DNA from 4 places in the Nocardia sp. NPDC057668 genome. Region 4 is predicted to be linked to each of the others. Evidence: riboswitches for the same ligand, from Rfam matches in the RefSeq annotation. Region 4 holds a riboswitch; each other region holds the start of a gene.
What was found. Region 4 has a riboswitch for S-adenosylmethionine ahead of ACFVBH_RS34135 (LLM class flavin-dependent oxidoreductase). Riboswitches for the same ligand answer to the same signal wherever they lie in the genome.
Positions count from the first base shown of each region.

Region 1: another riboswitch for S-adenosylmethionine. It lies ahead of ACFVBH_RS34900 (aminotransferase class V-fold PLP-dependent enzyme); the one in region 4 lies ahead of ACFVBH_RS34135 (LLM class flavin-dependent oxidoreductase).
Region 2: another riboswitch for S-adenosylmethionine. It lies ahead of ACFVBH_RS07810 (AfsA-related hotdog domain-containing protein); the one in region 4 lies ahead of ACFVBH_RS34135 (LLM class flavin-dependent oxidoreductase).
Region 3: another riboswitch for S-adenosylmethionine. It lies ahead of ACFVBH_RS18610 (ABC transporter substrate-binding protein); the one in region 4 lies ahead of ACFVBH_RS34135 (LLM class flavin-dependent oxidoreductase).

Region 1 is NZ_JBHVIC010000007.1:348,951-352,434, forward strand. It holds gene ACFVBH_RS34900 (aminotransferase class V-fold PLP-dependent enzyme) at 78-1,391, opposite strand; SAM riboswitch class IV at 1,443-1,556, opposite strand; gene ACFVBH_RS34905 (heme oxygenase (biliverdin-producing)) at 1,740-2,399, shown strand; gene ACFVBH_RS34910 (LysE family translocator) at 2,518-3,153, shown strand; gene ACFVBH_RS34915 (flavin reductase family protein) at 3,248-3,484, opposite strand, start outside.
Region 2 is NZ_JBHVIC010000001.1:1,693,593-1,697,076, reverse strand. It holds gene ACFVBH_RS07825 (hypothetical protein) at 1-6, shown strand, start outside; gene ACFVBH_RS07820 (FMN-dependent NADH-azoreductase) at 137-763, shown strand; gene ACFVBH_RS07815 (MFS transporter) at 741-1,967, shown strand; SAM riboswitch class IV at 2,124-2,237, shown strand; gene ACFVBH_RS07810 (AfsA-related hotdog domain-containing protein) at 2,253-3,035, shown strand; gene ACFVBH_RS07805 (HAD-IB family hydrolase) at 3,032-3,484, shown strand, end outside.
Region 3 is NZ_JBHVIC010000002.1:1,327,211-1,330,694, forward strand. It holds gene ACFVBH_RS18605 (ABC transporter permease) at 1-446, opposite strand, end outside; gene ACFVBH_RS18610 (ABC transporter substrate-binding protein) at 451-1,605, opposite strand; SAM riboswitch class IV at 1,640-1,755, opposite strand; gene ACFVBH_RS18615 (HAD family hydrolase) at 2,004-2,648, opposite strand; gene ACFVBH_RS18620 (GNAT family N-acetyltransferase) at 2,761-3,484, shown strand, end outside.
Region 4 is NZ_JBHVIC010000007.1:165,254-168,737, reverse strand. It holds gene ACFVBH_RS34140 (ABC transporter substrate-binding protein) at 1-752, opposite strand, end outside; gene ACFVBH_RS34135 (LLM class flavin-dependent oxidoreductase) at 749-1,819, opposite strand; SAM riboswitch class I at 1,828-1,922, opposite strand; gene ACFVBH_RS34130 (YeiH family protein) at 2,002-3,180, opposite strand; gene ACFVBH_RS34125 (hypothetical protein) at 3,180-3,329, opposite strand; gene ACFVBH_RS34120 (flavin reductase family protein) at 3,437-3,484, opposite strand, start outside.

The sequences.
Region 1 (3,484 bases), 180 kb from region 4:
GTTCCCGGTGGCCGTGATTCACGCGCCGCGCGCGGTCGCACCGAATCCGACTTCGATGCGACCGCACGGCCGGGACGTCAGAACCCGCAGGGCGCCGCGCCCGCGTCGGTGGCGGCGAAGGGGCGGGTTTCGGGGGCGGGGTTCCACTGGCCGTCGGTCTCGGCGTAGTCCCAGCTCGGACCCTTGTGGACGAGTGTGGATATCGCGTCCACGAGGCGATCGACATCGGTCGCGGTGGTGCCGAGCCCGATGCTGGCCCGCAGCGCCGCGTCCACGCCGAGGCGGGCCAGCAGCGGGTGGGCGCAGAACCGCCCGTCGCGCACCCCGATGCCGTGTTCGGCCGACAGATACGCCGCGACCCGGCCGGGTTCGAAGCCGTCCACGGTGAACGCGACGATGCCTACCGCGTCGGCGCTGTCCCGCCAGATCCGCAGGAAGTTCACGCCCGGAACGGTTTTCAGGCCGTAGCGCAGCCGGTGCGTGAGGTACCGCTCGTGCTCGAGCACCTCGGTCTCGTCCAGGCTCGCCAGGGCGTCGCAGGCCGCCGCCAGCGCGGCCACGCCCAGGACGTTGGGCGACCCGGCCTCGTGGCGCTGCGGGGCGGGCGCCCACTCCACGCCGTCCGCGCTGACCGCGCGCACCGCACCGCCGCCGGCCAGGTACGGCTCGGCCGCGTCGAGCCAGTCGCGGCGGCCGACCAGCACGCCCGCGCCGAACGGCGCGTACGCCTTGTGCCCGGAGAAGGCCAGGTAGTCGATGCCCGCGGCGCGCAGGTCGATGCGCCGGTGCGGGGCCAGCTGTGCGGCGTCCACCAGGATGCGGGTCCCGCACTGATGCGCGATCCAGGCCAGCCGCTCGAGCGGGAGCAGTTCGCCGGTCACATTGGACGCGCCCGTGATCGCCAGCAGCGCTGCGGGTTTGGCGCAGAGTTCGGCGACCACGCGCTGAATGGTCTCCTCGACGGTGTCCGCGGCGGGCACCACCCGGCGGCCGTGCCGGGTCCACGGCAGGAAGTTGGCGTGGTGCTCGACATCGAGCACCACGGTGTCACCGGGCACGCAGGCGGCGAGCAGGTTCAGCGCGTCGGTGGTGTTGCGGGTGAACACCACGACCTGGTCGTCGTCGGCGTTGAGGAAGCGGGCGACCGAACCCCGCGCGGCCTCGTAGCAGTCGGTGGAGATGCGCGAGGCGTAGCCCGCGCCGCGGTGCACGCTGGCGTAGTACGGCAGCAGCGCCGCGACGCGGTCGGTGACCTGCGCCAAAGCCGGTGCGCTGGCGGCGTAGTCGAAGTTGGCGTAGCCGGTCTCGCCACCTTGGACGAGGGGAACCCGCAGGTCGCAACCGGAGACGGTGGCGAGCGGGGCACAGGAGCGGTCGGCGAATGCAGTCATCACGAAATCCCATCGGGGCAAGGGACGCGCGATCAGAAATGGGTGATCGAGAGTCCGCGCTTGCCGCGCCCGGTCGGGCGGCGGCCCGGTCGTCACCTGGAGCACCCCACCGCGGAGGAGGGTTGCCGACCAGCTAGCCAGGGCTTTGCGCTGGTACTCATGACCTGATTGAGAAGGCTGGCAGACGTTCGGCGGGATTGTCAAGCCCTTCCGGAAAATCATCCGAAAGTTGGAAGGGCAGGGGCGGAAAGGTCGAATCGCGAGAACGTTGCTGACCCGTACAGTCGATGTAGAAGTTAGGGTAGCCAAAGTAGTGCGCCCTGGGAGTTGAAGCGAGGATGCTCGATCATGTTGGAGACCAGCACACCGTTCTCGACGCTCATCCGCACCGCGACCGAGCAGCAGCACGCCGAGGCGGAGCATTCCACGTTCATGCGCGACCTGCTCACCGGTCAGCTGGGCGTCGAGGCGTTCTACCGGTACACCTCGCAGCTGTGGTTCGTCTACGAGGCACTCGAAAAGGACACGGCCGCACTGGCTTCGGACCCCGCGGCGGGTCCGTTCATCCGCCCGGAACTGGCGCGCCTGGCCGCGCTGGAGACCGATCTCGCCCATCTGGGCGGCCCGAACTGGCGCGATGAGCTGACCGCGCTGCCCGCCACCGCCGCCTACGCGGCCCGGGTGCGCGAATGCGCGCAGACCTGGCCCGCCGGCTACGTGGTGCATCACTACACCCGCTACCTGGGCGATCTCTCGGGCGGCCAGGTCATTCGCGGTACCGCCGAGAAGCTGTGGAACCTGCCCAAGAAGGGCGACGGCGTGCGGTTCTACGTCTTCGACGAGATCGCCAATCCGGCCGCCTTCAAGCGCGAGTACCGGGCGAGCCTGGACGCGCTGCCGCTGGCCGGCGACGAGGTCGAGCGCGTGCTGGACGAGGCCCGCCTCGCCTTCTCCCTGAACACCGACGTGTTCCGTGAACTGGGCACGGAATTCGGCGCGCGAATCTGAATTCCGGACGCCCGGAAGGCCGCCGGCCCGTTTCATCAGGGCGGACGGCGGCCCGCGCCGAGCTCACCCATGGCGGTATTCCCTTGCATTCACCCCGGTGATGCGCTGCCATGGGTGAGTGAGTCCCGCTCTGCTGCTGAGCTTTATCGGGTTGTGCGTGCTGCTGGCCCTGACCCCCGGTCCGGACACCTTCCTGGTGCTGCGCTACGCCATGGCCGGGCCGCGCCCGGCGATCGCGGCCGCGGCGGGTTCGGCGGCGGGCGGCATAGTCTGGGCGCTGGTGGTGGCTGCGGGCGTCGCGGCGCTGCTGGAACAGTCGGCCACCGCGTATCGCGCGCTGAAGGTGATCGGCGGAATCTACCTGGTGTACTTGGGCGTTCGGGCGCTGCTCGCGCACAGGCGGGCCCGGCGGGAGGCGGAGTCCGAACTCGCGCAGGCCGCCCCGCAGGGCCGTGCGGCGTCGATTCGCTCGGCATTCGCCGCCGGTTTGCTGTCCTGCGTGCTGAACCCGAAGGTCGGGCTTTTCTATCTCGCGGTGCTGCCGCAGTTCCTCACCGAGGTGACGTTCGCGAACACCCTGGCCCTGGGCGCCATCGAATCCGTCATCGCCGCAATCGAAATGGTGCTGCTGGCCATGGCGGCCGCGCGGGCGGTGGAACTGCTGAAGCGACCGCGGGTGCGGGACCGGCTGGAGCAGTTGAGCGCGGGAATTCTCGCGGCCCTGGGCGTGGGCACCGCGGCCTCGGCGACCTAGGGCACCCGAACGGCCTCGCGACCCGGTGCACCCGCACGGTGGCGGCGGTTCAGCGCACCGGCGTGGCGGCGACCCGCCACGGCGCGGCTCGAAATCAGTCCGCGATCTCCGCACGGTGATATGCCCCGTCGTAGTACACCAGCGGCCCGACCGCGGGCGCGTCCTCGGTGTTGTCGTGCACCCGCGTGACGAGTCCGATGACGAGGGTGTGATCCCCGATCGGAATCAGCTGGTGCACGTTCGCGCGCACCCAGATCGGGGTGCCGTGCAGCACCGGTTCGCTCGTCTCCAGTGACGTCCATAGGGAACGGTCGGTGAACCGGTCGTCGGC
Region 2 (3,484 bases), on a different contig from region 4:
ACCTGACCTCACCTGACCGACGCACGCCTGCCGCACCCGACCCGCAGACCGGCTTGCGATCACCGCGCACGTAACCCTCGTGGCGGGTGAGTATCCCTTGATAGACGTGGACTCCGTTGTCCACGAAAGGGATTCGATGACCAACCTGCTGCACATCAACGCCTCCGCGCGCGGCGATCTCAGCCAGTCCCGGGCGCTGGCCCGGACTTTCATCGACGGTCTGCTCGCCAGGGACCCGGAGCTGACCGTCGACACCCTCGACCTGTTCGAAGCGAACCTGCCCGAATTCGGCACGCACGCGGCCGAAGCCAAACTCGCCCTGTTCACCGGAAAGGAGCAGACGCCCGAGCAGGTGGCGGCGTGGGAGCGGGCGCGCGCGGTCTTCGACCGCTTCGCGGCCGCGGACCTGTACGTGGTGAACATTCCGATCTGGAACGCGAGCGTGCCCTACGTCTTCAAGCAGTGGGTCGACATCGTCACCCAGCCGGGGTGGGCCTTCGCCTTCGATTCGCAGAGCGGCTACTCGGGCCTGCTCACCGACAAGCGCGCGGTGACCGTCTACACCAGCGGCGTGCACCGGCCCGGCGTGCCGGTGGAGTTCGGCTCCGACTTCGCCACCCCGTTCGTGGCGGACTGGCTGAACTTCGTCGGTATCAAGGACACCGCCGAGATCCGTTTCGCCCCTACGGTTCTGACCGAGGACGCGGCGGCGGGCTTCGCCTCGGCACAGGAGCGCGCGCGTGAGCTCGCCGCCGGATACTGAACCCGCCCGCTGGGCGCCCGCCGCCCGGACCGTCGGGGCCGTCTGCGCGGTGGGCATTCTCGTGGTCGGGCAGCTGTATGTGGTCCTGCCCGTGCTGAATCGGCTCGCGCAGGATTGGGACACCTCCAGATCCGCGGTGACCTGGACGACCACGGCGTTCGGATTGGCCTACGGCGCGGGCTTTCTCGTGACCGGACCGCTCTCGGACCGGTTCGGGCGGCGACCGGTGATCGTGGGCGGCCTGCTGGCCACCGTGGGCGGTTCGCTGATCGTGGCGCTGGCCCCGGGCCTGGCAACCGGCCTGGCGGCGCGGGTGGTGCAGGGGCTGACGGCGTCGTTCTTCGCACCCGCGGCCTTCGCCTATCTCTCCGAACGCATCGCTCCCGAACGCAGAATCTTCGCGCTCACCTGCCTGACGAGCTCCTTCCTCGCCGCCGGTGTGGTGGCGCAGGTGCTCGCGCAGCTGGTGGGCAACGCGTGGGGCTGGCATGCGATATTCGTCACGGGGGCACTGGCTTTCGCGATCTCGGCGGGCGTGCTGCGGTTCGTGCTCGAACCGGGGCCGGAGCGGTCGATCGCACCGGACACGCCCGCGCCGGGTCCGGCCGGGACGCTGCGCGCGGTGTTCGCGCCGTTCGGCGGCCTGCTGCGCCGGCCTCGGCTGGTGCTGCTGTATCTCAGCTGCCTGGCCGTGCTCGGTTCGTTCGTCGGCATCTACACCGGTATCCAGCTGACCCCGCCCGACGGGGTCGGTTCGAGCAACGGCGCGCTGCTGGCGTTGCGCGCCAGTGCGATTCCCGCGATGGTCGCGGTGCCGATCCTGGCGGGCAGACTCGGCGTCATCGCGCCGGCGACCCGGGTGATCGGTGCGCTCGGCATCGCCGGGATCGCGGCGGCGATCACCGCGGTACCGCTGGGCGGTGTCTGGGTGGCGGCCTGGCTGCTGGTGTTCGTGGCGGCCATCGCGGTGGCGGCGCCCGCCGCCGTGCAGGCCATCGCGGCGCAGGCGGGTGCGGCCCGGGGAGCGGCCACCGCGCTCTACACCTTCGCGTTGTTCCTGGGTGCGAGCGCGGGTCCGCAGGTCGCCAATCTTGTTGCGCATAGGGGGTATTCGTCGGTTGCCCTGGCCATCGCCGTCCTGTCGCTGACGGGCGCGGCGCTCGCCGCCGCCTCGACCGGGGTGCGGTCGGCCGTTCCGGTCTGAGGTGCTCCGAGTGCATGTCACCGCAGGCTCGGCGTCGCGCCGGAACCGGTTTTCGGCGGGGGCCAGTGGCGTCCCCCGTTCCGCCGGAGCTGGTTTCGACCACGCTGGTTTGAATCATTGTTGGTAATACGCAGTGCCACATAAGTTTTCGATCACGGTCATGAGTTCCAGCGACAAGCCCCGGCTTGCTGGGCGGCAACCCTCCAGTGGCGGCGGGGTGCTCCGGGTGACGACCGGATGGCGGCGAACGCGTCGCCATAAGCGTCTTCGCTCTCGGAGGAAACAATGTCTGTAGCCCAACTCTCTTCGGCGACCCCGGAAACCGCTACCCTGCGCGAAGTGGTGCTGGTGGCGGATCGATTCCGTGGTCTCGCGGTGGACAATCGGGCGTTCACGGTCTCCGGTCTGGTGGCCGTGCTGCGGAGCGGGGGATTGCGGGAAGCGGCCGAGCCGCTCATCGTTCGGATCGGGCAGGGGATCACCCGGCACGACCTGGACTACATCGAGCACGTGGCGGCCATTCACGCGCCCGCCGGGTTGCGAGTCCTCGACGCGGTCGCCGAGCCGGCGCCGCGGCATCAGGTGCACAAGTACCAGAACTCGAATGTGTTGCTGGCCAACCTGGTTCAGGATTCAGCGACCGAGTTCAGTGCCGATCTGCGCATCCACGGCGACAACGAGCTGCTGCTGGATCATCAGACCGGTGAGCACGTGCAGGGCATCGTCATCGTGGAGGCGGTGCGCCAGCTGTTCCTCGGGGCGTTCGAACTCGAGTACGGCCGGCGCTGGCCGGAGCAGCATTTCTACATCGTCTGGAATAGCATCGAGCTGAACTTCACCTCGTTCCTGTTCCCGCTGCCGGGCACCCTGCACGCGGTTCTCACCCCGATCTCGATCGAGGATCCGGCCAAGCTGGAGTTCTCGATCGAGGTGCGGGTGCGCCAGGCCGGGAACGACGTCGCCGACGCCCGCATCGCGTACGCGGCGCTGCCCAACGATCGCATCAGCCGGATCGAGCGGCACAAGGCCGCCAAGGCCATCGCCGCGCACCTGAACGAGGTCGCGTGAGCGCCGGTGCGCCGGTGCGCGCGGCGGCGTTCTTCGACGTCGATGAAACCCTCATCACCGTCAAGAGCATGTTCACGTTCCTGCGCTTCTGGCTCGCCGAGCACGGGGATGACGGCGCGCGCTACGCGCGCGTCGCCGGTGAGATCAAGGAGCGCGCGGCGGCGGGTGTGCCGCGCGAGGAGGTGAACCGGCACTACTACCGCGCCTATCGCGGGGTTCCGGGTGCGGAACTGGCCGAGGCCGGTCAGCGCTGGTTCGCCGAGTTCGAGTCCGGCGGTGCGGCGTACTACACCGATGCGGTGGAAGCGCTTCGTGCACATCGGGAATCGGGTGTGACGACCGTGCTGCTGTCGGGTTCGTTCGCCGCGGCCATCGCCCCGGTCGCCGCGGCGCTGGGTGCGGACCGGCTCATCGCCACCGTCCCGGTGGTGGACGATCACGGCCTGCTG
Region 3 (3,484 bases), on a different contig from region 4:
ATCACCGTGACGGTGATGGCGAACATGACCACGTCCGAGGTGCCGAACCGGATGCCGCCGACCTGAAAGTTGTTGGTGGGCAACACCTGGGGGAACGGGCGGGTATCCGGCCCGAAGACCAGCGCCACCACGTTCTCCAGGATCAACCCGACCGCCACCGTGGCCAGCAGCGCCGCGATGGCCGGTGCGCGGCGCAGCGGCCGCACCGCCAGCACGTCGATCGCCACCCCGAGCAGCGCGGTGCCGCCGACCACGATCGCCAGGGCGAGCCAGAGCGGCAGCCCCTGCTCGGCGATCAGCCACCAGCCCAGCACCGACCCGAAGGCGAAGATGGCGCCGTGCGCGAAATTGATGACGTTGCTGACCCCGAAGATCAGGGTGATGCCCACGGCGATGAGTGCATACGCATTGCCGTGGACCAGACCCGCTATGAGCGTGTCGAACATGTCGCTACTTGTTGCCGGTCGGCACGAACGCGCCGTTCTTCAGGATCAGCTCGATCGGCTTCACCCCGTTCGGTCGGCGCGTCTGCTGATCGAAAGCGAAAGTGCCCAGGCCGATTCCGTCGAAGTCCTTGACCTCGCGCAGTCCCTTCAGGACGCCCTCGCGGGTCGCGCCGCCGTGCTCGGCCGCCTTGACCAGGACGTTGATCGCGTCGTAGGCGTACACGTTGAAGTCGCCGGGATCGACGTTGAACTTGGCGCGGAACTTCTTCACGAAGTCCACCACCTTGGGGTTGGTGTCCGCGGCGGTGAAGACGCCGTTCACGATGTCACCCTCGGCCGCGGCGCCCGCCAGCGAGATGAACTGCGGGGTGTTCTGGCCGCCGAAGAACTGGCCGCTGTACCCGACGTCGCGCAGCTGCTTGACGATGAGCGCGCCGTCCGGGCCGTAGCCCAGGTGCACGAACGCCTCCGGGTTCGCATCGCGGCCCTTGATCAGCACCGGCCGGAAGTCCTGCGAGTCCGGCAGGATCGGCGAGGAGTAGACGATCTCCACGCCCTTCTCCTTGGCGGACTGCTCGAAGAACTTGAAAGCCTGCTTGCCCCAGTCGGTTTCAAGGTAGACGACCGAGACCTTCTTGGCCTTGGCGGACACCCACTGCGCATTGCGCTCCTGGAAGACGTCCAGGGTGATCGAGGGGCTCCACGAGTAGTCGCCGGCCTTGGTGAAGTCCACCGCGGAGTTCGTGAACCCGTACTGCACCAGCTTGCCGCGGTTGTACACCGGCGACGCCGCGATCGAGGCCGGGGACGAGAAGTCGCCCAGCTCGGCGATGATCGACTCGTCACCCACGAACTTCGTGGCGATCGGCACCGTCTGCTTCGGGTCGGATTGCGAATCCTCCCACTTCAATTCGACTTTCTTGCCGTTGATCCCGCCCGCAGCGTTGATCTCGTCCAGCGCCAGATCGAAACCCTGCTGCCACAGCCGCCCGTACTCGGCCGACGGACCCGATTTCGGCCCGGAAACACCGAAGTACACTGTGCCGCTGTCACTCTCGGATGACCCCCCGCACGCGGACACCAGCCCGGCCACCAGGGCCGCCGACGCGATACCCACCACTACCCGGAGTCGACGCGACCCGGACCACTGCTTACTCATCTGATTCCTCTGAACTCACCGGAACAGCCCGGCCACAACGCGCTTGTGATGCCCGGCGGGCACCACCTGGTCGTCACCCGGGGCACCCCACCGCTGCGCGAGGGTTGCCGATCAGCGAGCCGGGGCTCATCTGTGCTGATACTCGTGACCGTGCGTGCAACGCTAATGAGACGCCCCGCGCGCCGACAGCGTTCGAATCACCGTGAAGCCAAAAGCGCACGCGAACAGCGCTGCGCGGCAGAGATTCCGGGACGTAGGGACACGGCATCCGATCGAATCGCGGGCTCGGATCCCGCCGAGGTCGGATCCGGATGGCAGCGGTACTCGCCGGAGGATTTCGCCCGGCCGGACCGGCCGCTGCGCCGAGCCGAGCACCCGGCGACGCGGTCAGCGCGAGATCAGCGCGACGCCGTCAGATGCGCCTCGAACCAGTCCGGGAACTCGGTGAGATCGGTCAGCACCACGTCCGCGCCCTCGGCGGAGAGTTCTTCGGCCGAATAGGGCCCGGTCGTGACGGCCACCGAGAACGCGGCGGCGGCCTTCGCCCCGCGCACGTCCCCCAGATGATCACCGACATAGATCGACACCCCGTGCGCCCGCAACGCGGTGCCCTTCGCCTCGGCCCACACGTCGCCGACCACCTCGTCGACACCGAGCCCGAGGTGTTCCAGGTGCAGCCGCGCGAAGGACTCCTTCTTGGCGGTGATGACGAGCGTCCTGCCGCCGGCGCGCCGCACCGCCGCCAGCGCCTCGACCACGCCCGGCAGGCGATCGGCGCCCGTGATCGCCAGGTCCGGGTACAGCTCGCGGTAGCGGGCCACCACCCCCGGCACCCGCTCGCTCGGGAACCACTCCGCGGCCTCGATCGCCAGCGGCGGGCCCAGCCGCGAGACCGCCAGCGCGGAATCGACGTGCACGCCCGTCTCGGCGGCGACCGCGTCCCAGACCGCGGCGATACCGGGCCGGGAATCGATCAGCGTCATATCCAGGTCGAACCCGACGACGGGTCCGGACGAGGTGCCGGCGAAAGCAGTGGGGGCCACGCTCCGACCATACGGACCGCACGGTCCGGAGCCGCGTGCGGTGGCCTCGAACTGCCGAATTCGGTTGCCGCCGCGAACTAGGCTCGAAGCCATGCCCAACGATCAGCGATCCCTGTTCTGCAGTGTCGAGCTCGGCGCCCGCATCGAGGGGGTGGAGCGGGACCTGATCACGGCCGGAGCGACGGCCGCGGCGGACAGGCTCGGCGCGGACAGCGGTTTCCTCGTCCCGGTGGCCGGCGGCGTCGCGGCCTTCGCCGAACCCGGCTCGCCGCTGAACAAGGTCGCGGGCCTGGGCTTCGACGGCGTTCCGAGTGCGGACGAGTTCGAGGCGCTGGAAAAGCGATTCGCGGAGCGGGACACCCCGGTACAGGTGGAGCTCGCCCACCTCGCCGACCCGGCCATCGGCGAGTTCCTCACCGCGCGCGGATACCGGCTGCTGGGATTCGAGAACGTCCTCGGCATCGACCTGCGCGGCGTAACCGCCGCCGTCACCCCGCCCGAGATCGCCATCCGCCCGAGCGGGGACGACGAATTCGATACCTGGCTCGACGTCGTCGCCGACGGCTTCGCCCAGCCCGACACCCAGGGCGTCGCCTCGCACGAGGAGTTCCCGCGCGAGATCATCGCCCGGGCCATGCGCGACCTCACCGGCGCGGCGGGTGTCCAGCGCTACATCGCCCTCTACAACGGGCAGCTCGCGGGCGCGGCCAGCCTGCGCATGTCGCACGGCGTAGCCCAATTGACCGGTGCGGCAACGCTGCTCGCCCACCGCCGTAAGGGCGTGCAATCCACCCTGCTCACCAACCGCCTCACCATGGCCGCCGCCGCGGGCTGCG
Region 4 (3,484 bases):
GTGCGCACGCCCGATTCCGGGACCACGGTGAAGACGATCTTGTCGAGGTACGCCTCGCCCTGCGTGGCGAAAACCGAGGAGCCCCAGTTGTATCCGATCCGCTTGGCCAGGGTCGCCGAGGCGCCCTGCTTCCACTCCGCGTAGGTGAACGGTCCGCTGCCGACGTTGCCGCCGAGGCAGCGGTCGTCGGCCGACTTGGCGAGGGTCGCATCACCCTGGATGCCCAGCTGCGACGTCGAAGTCGCCTGCAGGAACTGGGTATTGGGCGCGTTGAAGTCCACCTGCACGGTGCGCGCGTCGATGACCTTGCTGCCGGCGTAGCCGGAGAGGTAGCTCGCCGCCAGCGGCGCCTTCGCACCGCCCAGCGCGACGATGGAATCGAAGTTCTTGGCGACCGAATCCGCGGTCAGCGGGGTGCCGTCGCTGAAGGTCACGCCCTCGCGCAGCTGGAACCGGAACGATTTGGCGTCCTGGCTGACGAACCAGCTCGAGGCCAGCCACGGCGTGATCTTGCCCGTCTCGGGATCCTGATCGGTCAGCGAATCCACGATCTGCCGGGTCACGTAGATCGTCTGATTCGTCCCCGACTGCGCCGGATCCGAGCAGGACGGGGCCGTCGACAGACCGTAGCGCAGGGTGCCGCCGGGCTGTGGCGGTCCCGACGGCTCCCCGCTGCCGCCATCGGCCCCACCGCACGCGGCGAGGGACAGGGCGGCGGCTACGGTGCCGACGAGGGCGAGGGGGCGTTTCATCGAGGGTCTCCGGAGGGGTAGCGATCGGCGCCGAGCGGACGGCTCGGAATGTGGCGGCGCAATTCGGGCGCCACCTCCGCCTGGAACAGTTCGAGGCTTTCGCGGTGCTGTTTGTCGGTGCGACCGTCGCCATCGGCGCTGAGGTGAACCACCTCGTGCCCGAGCGCCTCGTGATAGCGGTGCAGTTTGTCCAGCACCTGCGCGGGACTGCCGACCAGGGCCGAGGATCGCTCGACGAAATCCTCGACGGTGTCGAAAACTATGGGGATATCGAACTTTCGCGCCGCGGCCTGCCGGGCGGCGAACAGCGGGCGGTAGGCGTCCACGGCCTCCTGCGAATCCCGGGCCACCAGGAAACCGGCGGTACCCGCGCCCACCAGGGCCTGCGCCGGGTCGTGCCCGTAGGCGGCCCAGCGCTCGCGGTAGTGCGCGACCAGCTCGGCGTACGGCTGCACGGGATTGGTGACATTGGCCGAGAACAGCGGATCACCGTGCTGGGCCGCGTAATCCGCGGACTCGTGACTGGTGGCGCTGCCGTGCCAGATGCGCAGGCGCGGCTGCAACGGCCGCGGCAGCGCCTTGGCCGCGGCCAGCGGCGGCCGGAACTTCCCGGACCAGGTGACGCTGTCGCTGTCCCACAGTCGCCGGAACAGGTCGTAGCCTTCGCGATTGCGCTCCCACTGGTCATCGACGGTGACGTGGAACAGCTGGGCCTGCGCGGCCCCGTTGCCCTTGCCGATGATCAGCTCCAGGCGGCCGTCCGAGAGATTGTCCAGGGTGGAGTAGTCCTCGAAGGCGCGCACCGGATCCAGCAGGCTCAGCGTGGTGACGCCGGTGAACAGCGCGATGCGGGAGGTGACGGCGGCGATATGGCTCAGCACCACCGGGGGCGCGGCCGAGATGAAGGGGTCCTCGTGCCGTTCCCCCACCGCGAAGCCGTCGTACCCGAGATCCTCGGCCAGGCGCGCGCTGTCGACGACCCGGCGCAGGCGCGCACGCGCGGTCTCGGTGACGCCGGTGACGGGATCCGGGGTGTGCGTGATCAGCGTCAGCAGCAGGAACTTCATCGAATGGTCCTCCATCGGTCCTGACGGAAGCACCCGCACCCGGGAGCCCGGGGGGTTGCTGCGACTTCTGCGAGCCAGGTCTCTCGGTCGCTCTGGATGGTGCCGATGACGTTACGAAGCTTCGCCGCCGCTGTCGCCGGTCCGGATCAACGTGAATTCAACCCGGCCGGCGACGTCCGGGATCAGGGCTGGAAGCTGTGGAACAGCAGCACCGAAAGGCCCAGGCCCACCGCCAGATTCACCAGCGTCGCGGCGCCGAAGACCACGATGGGGCGCGGACCCGCCTCACGAATCCCCTTGGCGGAGAAGCCGAGACCGATGGAGACGAAGGCGAAGATCAGGAACCAGGTGCGCAGATCGTTCACCGTGGCGATGACCGGCTTGGGCTTGTCGGCGTACTGCACGTACAGGGTGCCGATCACCGAGGCGGCGATGAAGCCCAGCACGAATTTCGGGAAACGGGCCCAGAATTCGCCGATCGAGGGGCGCGCGGCGGTGCCGGTGCGATCGACCCGCAGCGCGAAGTACGCGGTCAGGGCGATGGCGACCAGGCCGATCAGGGCGTTCTGGGTGGTCTTGACGATCGTCGCGATCTGCAGTGATTCCTCACCCGCCAGCGCGCCCGCCGCCGCGACCGCCGCCGTGGTGTCGATGTTGCCGCCGATCCAGGCGCCCGCCACCGCGTCCGAGAGACCGAACACATCGGCCAGCCAGGGCAGCAGGAAGATGGACGGCAGCGCGAAGATGACGACCATCGAGGCCGCGTACGCCAGCTGCTCGCGCTTGGCCTGCACCGCGCCCGCCGCCGCGATGGCCGCGCTCACGCCGCAGATGGAGACAGCGGAGGCCAGCAGTGCGCGCAGCCGATCGTCGATGCCGAGCACGCCGCCGAACCACCAGGTGAAGCCGAAGACGGTGGTGATGAGCAGCAGCGCCTGCAGGATCGCCGGACCGGCGGCGGTGGCCAGGATCTTCAGGTTGATCGACGCGCCGAGCAGTACCACGCCGGTCTTGATGAAGAACTCGGTCCGGAAGCCGGCCGACAGGCGTTCGCGCAGGCCGAGCTTCCACAGCAGGGCGTTGCCCAGCAGGCCGAGAATGATGGCGTAGATGGGGAACTCGACGCTCTTGGCGATCTTCGCGAAGGGGGTGTCCACCGCCCACTTGGGGACGTTGACCTCCAGATAGCGGGTGATCGCGCCGAGCAGCACGACCACCGCGATGCCCGCGACGGCCAGGCCGACGCGGTTGCCGCGCGAGAGCTCGTCCGCCCGTGGAGCAGCCGCGGGTTCGGTCGTCGCGGCGGTCTTCGGATCCGCTTCCGGTTGCGCCGGTGCGGTATTCGCGGTGGTCTCGCTCATCACGGCACCAGCCCGTCCGGCAGGATGCCGGTCAGCACCAGGGTCAGCAGCGTCAGCCCGGCGATGACGGCCAGCCAGTCCTCGCTGAGCCACGACCATCGGCCGGCCGGCGCCGCGACCGGCTCCCCGGCGGTTTCGTCCTGTGCCATAACCGGTTTCTCACTTTCGCCGAACTACCTTCTCGGTCCGGGCGAAAGTGCCTCCCGCCCGGCCTTTTCAGTGCAGCACCGGCGGTTTTCCGGGAACAGGTTTCAGCTCAGGCGGATCGCAACGAGCGGAATCCGCTCTGGTGGAACACCAGCGG